DNA from 2 places in the Paraburkholderia atlantica genome. Region 1 is predicted to be linked to the other one. Evidence: predicted binding sites of a transcription regulator. Region 1 holds the regulator's gene; the other holds the start of a gene.
What was found. Region 1 encodes FNR, which switches genes on or off when oxygen is low (the NO sensors DNR and NnrR bind a similar motif). Its sites were predicted from a motif close to TTGATNNNNATCAA; they were not measured.
Positions count from the first base shown of each region.

Region 2: the regulator FNR is predicted to act here: its motif matches at 2,149-2,162, upstream of BC1002_RS22935 (universal stress protein).

Region 1 covers NC_014119.1:587,114-591,526, forward strand. Annotated here, with positions in the region: gene BC1002_RS30280 (universal stress protein) at 1-281, shown strand, start outside; gene BC1002_RS30285 (universal stress protein) at 317-778, opposite strand; gene BC1002_RS30290 (response regulator) at 1,017-1,424, shown strand; gene fnr (fumarate/nitrate reduction transcriptional regulator Fnr) at 1,441-2,223, shown strand; gene BC1002_RS30300 (PAS domain-containing sensor histidine kinase) at 2,346-3,446, shown strand; gene BC1002_RS30305 (universal stress protein) at 3,479-3,949, opposite strand; gene BC1002_RS39180 (universal stress protein) at 4,000-4,353, opposite strand; gene BC1002_RS39185 (adenine nucleotide alpha hydrolase family protein) at 4,378-4,413, opposite strand, start outside.
Region 2 covers NC_014118.1:1,527,446-1,531,858, reverse strand. Annotated here, with positions in the region: gene BC1002_RS22945 (SUMF1/EgtB/PvdO family nonheme iron enzyme) at 1-466, opposite strand, end outside; gene BC1002_RS22940 (helix-turn-helix domain-containing protein) at 582-1,238, opposite strand; gene BC1002_RS22935 (universal stress protein) at 1,572-2,039, opposite strand; gene BC1002_RS22930 (FadR/GntR family transcriptional regulator) at 2,319-3,008, shown strand; gene BC1002_RS22925 (acyl-homoserine-lactone synthase) at 3,063-3,656, opposite strand; gene BC1002_RS22920 (helix-turn-helix domain-containing protein) at 3,810-4,127, shown strand; gene BC1002_RS22915 (helix-turn-helix transcriptional regulator) at 4,111-4,413, opposite strand, start outside.

The sequences.
Region 1 (4,413 bases):
TGACCGCGCGGGGGGTCAAGGGCACGGCTCGCACCGTCGAAGCCGCGACCGCCGGCGAAGACGTCGCGCATCGCATCGTCGAGACGGCGCGCGAATGGCACGCCGACGCGATCGTGATGGGCACGCACGGCCGCCGCGGGTTTCAACGGCTGATGCTGGGCAGCGTCGCCGAGCGCGTGCTGCGCCGCGCCAGCTGCCCGGTGCTGATGATTCCCGCGCAGGCGAGCGGCGCGGCGAGCGTCCAGCCGGCCCCGGCCCGCGCCAACGGCGGACTCACCTGAGCCGCTAGCAACCGGCCGCTGCGCCACGCGGTGCTTCAGGGCCTCGGGTGGCCTTGTTCGTCATGCCGCACGACCAGCACCGGTATGTCGGTTGACCGCACCAGCGACTCCGCGACGCTGCCGAGCAGAAAGCGCTGCACGCCGTGGCGGCCGTGCGTGCCCATCACGATCAGATCGGCTTCGATTTCGTCGGCGACGCGCGCGAGTACCGCCGACACGTTTTCGGCGTAAGCGTCGATCACCCGCACGCCGCCGGGCACCTGCGCCTCGCGCAACAGCTCGCGGGGGCCATCGAGCGCGCGGCTGGCGAAATCTTGTGCCGCGCCCGCCGGTTCCGGCTCGAAAGCCACGTCGGCATTGTCCGACCACTTGCCGTGCCCCACCACACAGCAGGCTTCGAGCGTGGCGCCCGTCAGCTTCGCGAGCTTCAGCGCCTCGGCGAAGGCGCGCTGCGCGCTGGGACTGTCGTCGAGTGCAACCAGAATTCGTGCATACATGTCGGACTCCCTCTGAAAGCGCTGGCATGACCCGAAATGGTGCCGTCGCGCGTGTGCACCGACAGTGTGAAGCGCGCGCCGCCGCGCGGCTTGACGCAGGTCAATGGGCCGCCGCTCGACGAAACCGACATCGCCAGCAACACACTAGGAATACTCCTACAACCACTACCTGAACTCCTAGCGCCGCTTAAAGCGCCGCCGATTTATTTCCAGGATCGGGTCGCCAATACTGGTCGGTATGGACACCGCCCCGTCAGCCACCTTATCGAGAGTTTTTCTCGTCGACGATGCGACCGAGGTCCGGCGCCGGCTTGCTTGCCTGATCGCGCTGATCCCGGGCATCGAAATCGCCGGCGAGTCCGCGGGCGTCGAGCACGCGTTCGACGACATCGTCGCGAGCCGAGCCGATGTCGCGGTGCTGGACCCGTGCTTCTCCGGCAAGACCAACCTGTTGCTGCTCGCTGCGCTATCGCGGGTGCGGCCGTCCATCGTCAGCATCGTGCTGACCAATCATGTCGCGACGGCGTTTCGCCGCGCGTGCGAAGCGGCGGGCGCCGACTTCTTCTTCGACAAGACCTCGGAGTTCGAGCTCGCCTGCCGTGCCATCGAAGCGATAGCCTATGCGCGTCGTGCGCATCGGGTCTGACCGCCAGGAGCCGATCATGCAAGTTGCCGCAGTCCGTGAACCCCGCCACGACGCGCCTCGCACCTCGCACGTCGTACCGATCCACGTCGCGCCGGGCACCGCGGCGGCACGCCACGCCGTGACGCGTTGCTCCACCTGCGCGATGCGCGCGATCTGCATGCCGCCCGAGCTGACACCGGACGAACTGAGCCGGCTCGACGCGTTGATCTGCTCGACGCGCTCGATCAAACGCGGCGATGCGCTGTACCGCGCGGGCGACGAGTTTCAAAGCATCTACGCGATACGCGCCGGCTCATTCAAGACCGTCGTCATGCATCGCGACGGCCGCGAGCACGTGACCGGCTTCCAGATTGCCGGCGACTCGCTCGGCCTCGACGGCATCGGCGAGGGCAAGCAGAATTGCGATGCGATCGCGCTCGAAGATAGCGTCGTGTGCATCATTCCGTTCGCGCAGCTCGAGGCGATCTGTCGCGAGATCAAGCCGATGCAGCATCACATCTATCAGATGATGAGCGGCGAGATCGTGCGCGAATCGAGCCAGATGATGCTGCTCGGCACGATGACCGCCGAACAGCGCGTCGCAACGTTCCTGCTGAACCTGTCGAAGCGCTTCAAGGCGCGCGGCTTTTCCTCGGCGGAGTTTCATCTGCGCATGACACGCGAGGAGATCGGCTGCTTTCTGGGCATGAAGCTCGAAACGGTGAGCCGGATGTTCTCGAAGTTTCAGCGCGAGCACCTCGTCATGGCGAACGGCAAAACGATCCGCATCGAAGACCCGGAAAGACTGGCTCGGGTTTGAGCGCCGGCGCGACGCTCGCCTCGCCTTCGTTCGCGGGACATGCCGGGTAGAACAAGCGCTCCTGAACTGATATAACTCAGTGCGTTGCGGTATGCGACCTTGCGTGACCGCCCGGAGGAGCGATGGGTCTATCGAGCGGCGAGTCTTCCTGCTTCACCGGTGCCGCGTCCGAGTCGGACGTGTCCGTCGAGGATCGCTATTTCATGTTGGTCGAAGCAGTGCAGGACTACGCGATCTTCATGCTCGACCCCGCCGGCCGCGTAACCAGCTGGAATCCGGGCGCACAGCGCATCAAGGGCTACACGCCCGAAGAAATCATCGGCCAGCATTTCTCGAAGTTCTATACCCCGGAAGACATCGCGGCCGGCAAGCCGGCACGCGAACTGGAAACCGCCGCAGCCGTAGGCCGCGCCGAGGACGAGGGGTGGCGCGTGCGTCGCGACGGTTCGCGTTTCTGGGCCAACGTGGTCGTGTCCGCCGTGCACGACGCGTCGGGTGCGCTGCTCGGCTTCGCCAAGGTCACCCGCGACATGACCGAGCGCATGCGTCTCGCGGAACTCGAACGCGCGAGTCAGGTATCCACGCACGTGCAGATCGCCCGTGAAAACGAGCAGAAACGGATTGCGCGCGAACTGCACGACGATCTCGGCCAACGGCTGACCGCGCTGAAAATGAGCGTCGCGCTACTCGAAGCGAAGCTGAATAAGCAAGCCGATACTGAGCCGCTCGCCGCGCAGACGCAGGAATTGCAGAAGCAGATCGACTGGATGGCCGCTTCGCTGCGGCGCATCGCCGCCGATCTGCGGCCCCCGCTGCTCGACGACCTCGGACTCGCCGCTGCGCTCGACTGGCTGGCCGAAGACTTCACGAAGCGCTACAACGTGCGCTCGAGCGTGCATCTCGAACCGGCCGAACCGGTATGCGGCGAATTCGCGGCGACGGCGCTGTTTCGCATCGTTCAGGAGGCGTTGACGAACGTCGCGCGGCACGCGAAGGCGAGGCGCGTACGCATCGACATGTCCTGCGCGGGCCCGATCGTATCGCTCGATATCGAGGATGACGGCGTGGGTGCCGCGCTGGATCAGCCGCAGGGAACATCTTCATTTGGGCTGCTTGGCATTCGCGAACGGGTGCGGCAGTTGCGCGGCAACGTGTCGTTCACCAGCTCGCCGGGCCAGGGTTTCAGGATCTCGATCCAGATACCGGCCGACGCGCTGGTGTAGTGCTCACACGCTGCCGCGCCCCACTGTACGGATTACTCCGCAGGCTCTTCCTCGGTGCTTTGCTCGCGCATCAGCAGCACCGGACAGGTCGAGAAACGCAGCACCCGCTCCGCCACGCTGCCGATCACGAGGCGCCGCACGCCGCGCCGCCCATGCGTGCCCAGCACGAGCAGATCGGCGTGGACCTGCTCGCCGTGGCGCAGCACGATCGTGGCAACGTCGTCGGACAGACTCTCCGACTCGATCATCGCGGGCCCGCAACGCACATCGGCGGCGGCGCAGGCCTGCTCGGCTTCCTCCAGCACCGAGTGGCCGTCCTGGCGCAATGCTTCGACTAGCGCGAGCGGGTCGTAATAGCCGGCATAGGAAAAGATCGGCGTCTTGTCGACTACATAAACCGGATGCACGACGGCCTTCGTCAACGCCGCCAGATTCACCGCTTCTTTCAGCGCGCGTTTCGAGAAGCTACTGCCGTCTAGCGCGACGAGAATATGTTGGTACATGCCGATTCTCCACTGAGGTTGGATTTGTCAACGCGCGTGGCGCGCCCCTGCTACAGATAAAAAGGCCCGCCCGCACTGCCCAGATACGGCTCCCGCCACTCGCCGCGCAGCACCGCATCCGCCCGCAACGACGACGGATCGCGCGGACACACGAGCACGGGACAAGCCGCGTCACGCAGCGTGCGCGACGTCACGTGCCCCGGCAACGGATGCGGCGTGCCGCGCATGCCGTGCGAACCCATTACGATCAGGTCCGCGTGCCAGCGTTGCGCTTCGTCGAGAATCGCGGTCGACGCATCGCCGGAATCGTCGTCGAACTCGAGCAGCGCGGTTTCGGTCGGGCGCCGGCTCTGTTCGAGCATCGCGGCACCGCGCCGCAACACATCGATTCGATGCTGCGACACGACTTCGAACGGCAGCCATTCGCATCACGCGAACCGGTCGTCGGCCGCGTAGACGACCTT
Region 2 (4,413 bases), on a different replicon from region 1:
GCAGCTGATGGAGCATGTATGCGAGCGTTTCCGCATGCATCAACCGATGCTCGATCGCGACGTTCAGCAACTGCACGGCCGCCTCGTCGTGCGCCGGGTTGCCGAGTTCGTCGAGCGCGGCGTCGATCTGCCGGCGCGCGCGTGTCGCATACTCGCGCACGGCGTCGAGCGACGGCCAATCGCTGGGCTGATCGGTGGGAAAGCCGCCGTCTACCGGATCGATGCCGAATGCGAATAGCTGGTCGAGTTCCGGTGCGAAAGCCGGCAGATCGAACAGACGCTGGTCGAACAGATTGCGATCGAACGCTTCGAGATGGCCGATATAGAACACGACGCGGTGACGCTCGCGGATCGGCCGTTCATAGAGGTAGTTGGGCTTGACGATTGCAAACAGGTCGTCGGTGACTTGACGGGCGTCGTGCAGGCGCTGCACGAGCGGACGATGCGGGGCAGGGTCGCGATTCATTGGGGCCGGGTCTCCATGCAACACGGTTGCCGTGGGGGGACGATCTGAAAACTTTACCCCCTCGCAGACGGCGTGCCAAGACGAACCGCGCGACCGTCCAGCCCCGCCCGGTCGCTCAGACCTGGCGCAACCCTTCGAGATCGACGATGTGAATATGCTTGCCCCGCGTGTCGATCAGGCCACGCTTTTGAAATCTTGACAGCGTGCGGCTGACCGTTTCGAGCGTCATGCCGAGGTAGCTGCCCATGTCCTCGCGCGTCATGCGCAGGTTGAACTCCGACCACGAGTAGCCGCGCTGCGCATTGCGCTGCGACACATCGAGCAGGAAGGCGGCGACGCGTTCGTCGGCGGACAGCGAGCCGAGCACCATCATCTGCGCGGCCTCGCTGACGATCTGCGCGCCCAGCAGCTTGTGCATGCGCTCCTGGATCGAACCGATTTCGCGGCATAGCTGCTTCAGCGCACTGTATGGAACGATGCACACCGTGCTGTCTTCCAGCGCGACGGCGCTGCACGCATGGATGTCCGCGCTGATGCCGTCGAGCCCGAGCGGCTCGCCTGCAAGACGCAGGCCGGTGACCTGCTCGCGGCCGTCGCGGTGGACCATCACGGTCTTCATCGAGCCGGAACGCAGCGCATAGATGCTGTCGAAGCGGTCGCCGCTGCGATACAGCGCTTCGCCGCGCGGCACCGAGCGCGCCGAGCAGATCAGCGTTTCGAGTTTCGGCAGTTCGTCCGCCGACAGCCCCTGCGGCATGCAGATCTGACGCATCGAACAGCTCGAGCAGCGTGCGGCGGTGCGTGCGGTTGCGCGTCCCGCCACGGCCTCGCGGCTGCCGCGGGCGAGAGAGCCGGCGGCGCGCTCGGCATCGCCGGCGGAGCGGGTCGAGGAATGGGTCACAGCGGTAGGATTCAGCATGTTCTGCGCGCGATTCTTGGTAGTGTTGAAATTGTCCCACCCGTTATGTCCCTCAACAGGTGGCAAAGTGACGCGTTCGCTGCTCCGCTTGCCGAGCGACGGCGGTGCTCCGGGCGAAGGTAGGAAGTTGAGCCGCCGCGGCTTATGTCGACGTCGTGGCTCACCGCCTTGCGCATGATGACAGTGTCAGGCGGGTTCCTTGTCGGCGCCCGCGGCGGACGGTACCAGCAGAACCGGCAGCGTCGCCTGGCGCACGCAGCGTTCGGCGACGCTGCCGAGAATCAGCCGCTGGAAGCCACGCCGGCCGTGCGTGCCCATCACGAGCAGGTCGGCGTTGAATTCGGCGGCGGCATGCAGCACGATCTCGGCGACATCGCCGAGCGACGAAGCCTCGGAGACTCCCGGGTCGCCCTTCACGCCTTGCTCGGCCATCACTTTCGAAAACTCCGCGCGCAGCTCCTGGCCTTCCTCGATCAGGCGGTTACGCAGGATCGACGGGTCGTAGCCGGGCGCCTCGAAGTACATCGGCGTGTTTTCGACGACATAAAATGGCCGCAGCACGGCGCCATTCGATTTGGCAAGATCGAGCGCCGCTTCGAACGCGCGGCGCGAGGTATTGCTGCCGTCGACCGCTACAAGGATGCGTTTGTACATATCGGCTCCGCGTCAAAAAAGCGTCTGCCACATTGCTGGCCGCGGCAGGGTTTATTGATCTTTTATACCAACGAAGCTTAGTAGATTGCCTGAAAAGATGCAGCCCACCAGGATGTAAATCAAACATTTGCCAAATATTCAGGTCGGCGCGGACAAAATCGCGGGCGCGGCGGTGCGCGCAGTGGCCTTGCATGCTTACAAACCGCATAAGTTTGGTGAAGGTGAAACAAGATTGGCCTTACAATCAGGCCATATTCAGACAAGCTGGCCAGTGCGCTGATGAACGATCGAAAAACCAAGGGCTTACCCGACCAGATCTACGGCGACATCCTCAACCGCATCCTCGAAGGCGAGTACAAGGAAGGCGAACGATTGCCGACCGAGCATGCGCTGGCGGAGCGTTTCGCCACGTCCCGGCCGACCGTGCGCGAAGCGCTCGCGCGATTGCGGGCCGACGGCATCATCTCAACGCGGCACGGCTCTGGCACGACCGTCGCGCGGCGGCCCGACCCGGACGTGCGCCGCTTCGCGCCGCTCGAAACGCTGTCCGATATCCGCCGCTGCTATGAATTTCGCATCGTGACCGAGGCGGGCGCGGCCGCGCAGGCAGCGCTGAAGGCCGACGCCAACGACATCGCCGCGATCCAGCATGCGTGGGACGAACTCGAGCGCATCATCGAGGCGCAGGGGATCGGAGCGAAGGACGACTTCCTGTTCCACCAGGCGGTCGCTCGCGCGTCGAAGAATCCGTTTTTCATCACGGTGATGTCGTTCATCGAGGAACAGATCCTGTTCAGCATGAACCTGTCGCGCAATCTGTCGCTGGTCAAAACGGTCGAGCGACAGCGGCTGGTGCAGGCCGAGCACATGGCGGTGCTCGACGCGATCCGCCGCAAGGACTCGGCAGGCGCGGGCGCCGCCATGCGCGCGCATCTCGAGAACGCGCTGGAACGGATGTTCGGTTCCTGAGTCGCGCGCGGGTGAACGGGGCGCGACTTCGGTGAGGCCACGCTCCGGCGCGGCTCAAGCGGCGTCGGCGACCGGTCCGAACAGCGAGGTCAGCGTTTTCGCGCTTACCGCGACATCGAGCGCGACAGCCCGCTCGACGCCGATCTGCAGCGGCGGCCCGAGTCGGCTGATGTCGAGCCCGGCGCGGCGCAGCATGCGCTCGATCGGCGTGGTGGTCACCGTGACGTAATGCGTGATGCCCATGCGCTGTGCGAAGCGCATCACTTCCTGAATTGCGCGGATTGTCATATCCGTGAAACCATAAGACTGTTCCTCCCCGTCGGTTTCGATCGCCCAGCGGCTCAGTTCCCAGATATGTCTCCCGACCGGCGCGGCCGCGCCATGCAGCAGTTGCGGGAAGGTGTCTTTCAGCATGTTCGGACCTTCGGTCGGCATCAGGCGCCAACAGCCGCGCAACCGTTCGTCTTCGCCCTGAATCAGCATGTAGTACGGCCCGAGCGCGTCGTAGCCGTCTATCTCCATCCCCGCGATGGTCGGAATTTCCCAGCCGAGCCGGCCGTGAAAGACCCGGGCGCGCAGCCGGTACATCTCGTTGATCAGTTCGTTGTCGAATTCCTGCCGAAGTCCAATTCGGATCGTGGTTTGCATGTCGTTCTCCTGTGCGTGTTGGGGGGCCAGATACGCAGGAAAACTTATGCATTCTGAATCTTTGCGCCACCTACCTACCTGGATAGGTGTGGATGCTTATCGGGTATCGCAAAATTCAGACACGTATCCGCCCCCAACCTACAAGGGTCCAAAATGGAACTCCTCGACAATCACTGGCAACCGCAAACCCACCTCCAGGCACGTCCTTCGGAGGTCTCTTCGGCAGTGGATCGTGTTCTGATCATTGCCTACCGGAAGAAGAAAAAAGAGAGCCAGCGTCGTTTCTGGGCTCGCTTCGGCGTCACGCAGTCGCGCGGCAGCCGCTTCGAGTCGGGTGCGGAGATCCCGGCGCCGGTGTCGATCCTGCTTGGCCTTTACTTCATGAAAACCGTGTCGGACGCCGATCTGGGTCGCGCCGAGCGCGTGATGTACAGCCGCGACGCGGCCGCGCTGCTCAACCCGGGTCAATAAGCCCAAGCTGGGCCGCTATCACGGCGGCCGCACGCCGCGAATTCACGCCGAACTTCGCCCTGATGTTTTTCATGTGGAAGTTCACCACGGCTTCCGAGCAACTCAGGATGTGGGAGATCTCCCACGTGGATTTGCCGCGTGCCGTCCATTTCAGGCATTCGCGCTCGCGCGGAGTCAGCTTCGGCATCAAGCTCTGCGCATGCGAATCCAGATGCTGTTTGCTGGTGTCGATCACCAGGTCGCGCAACAGAACGAGGTTCGGCAATGCGGCGTTCACATGACGCCT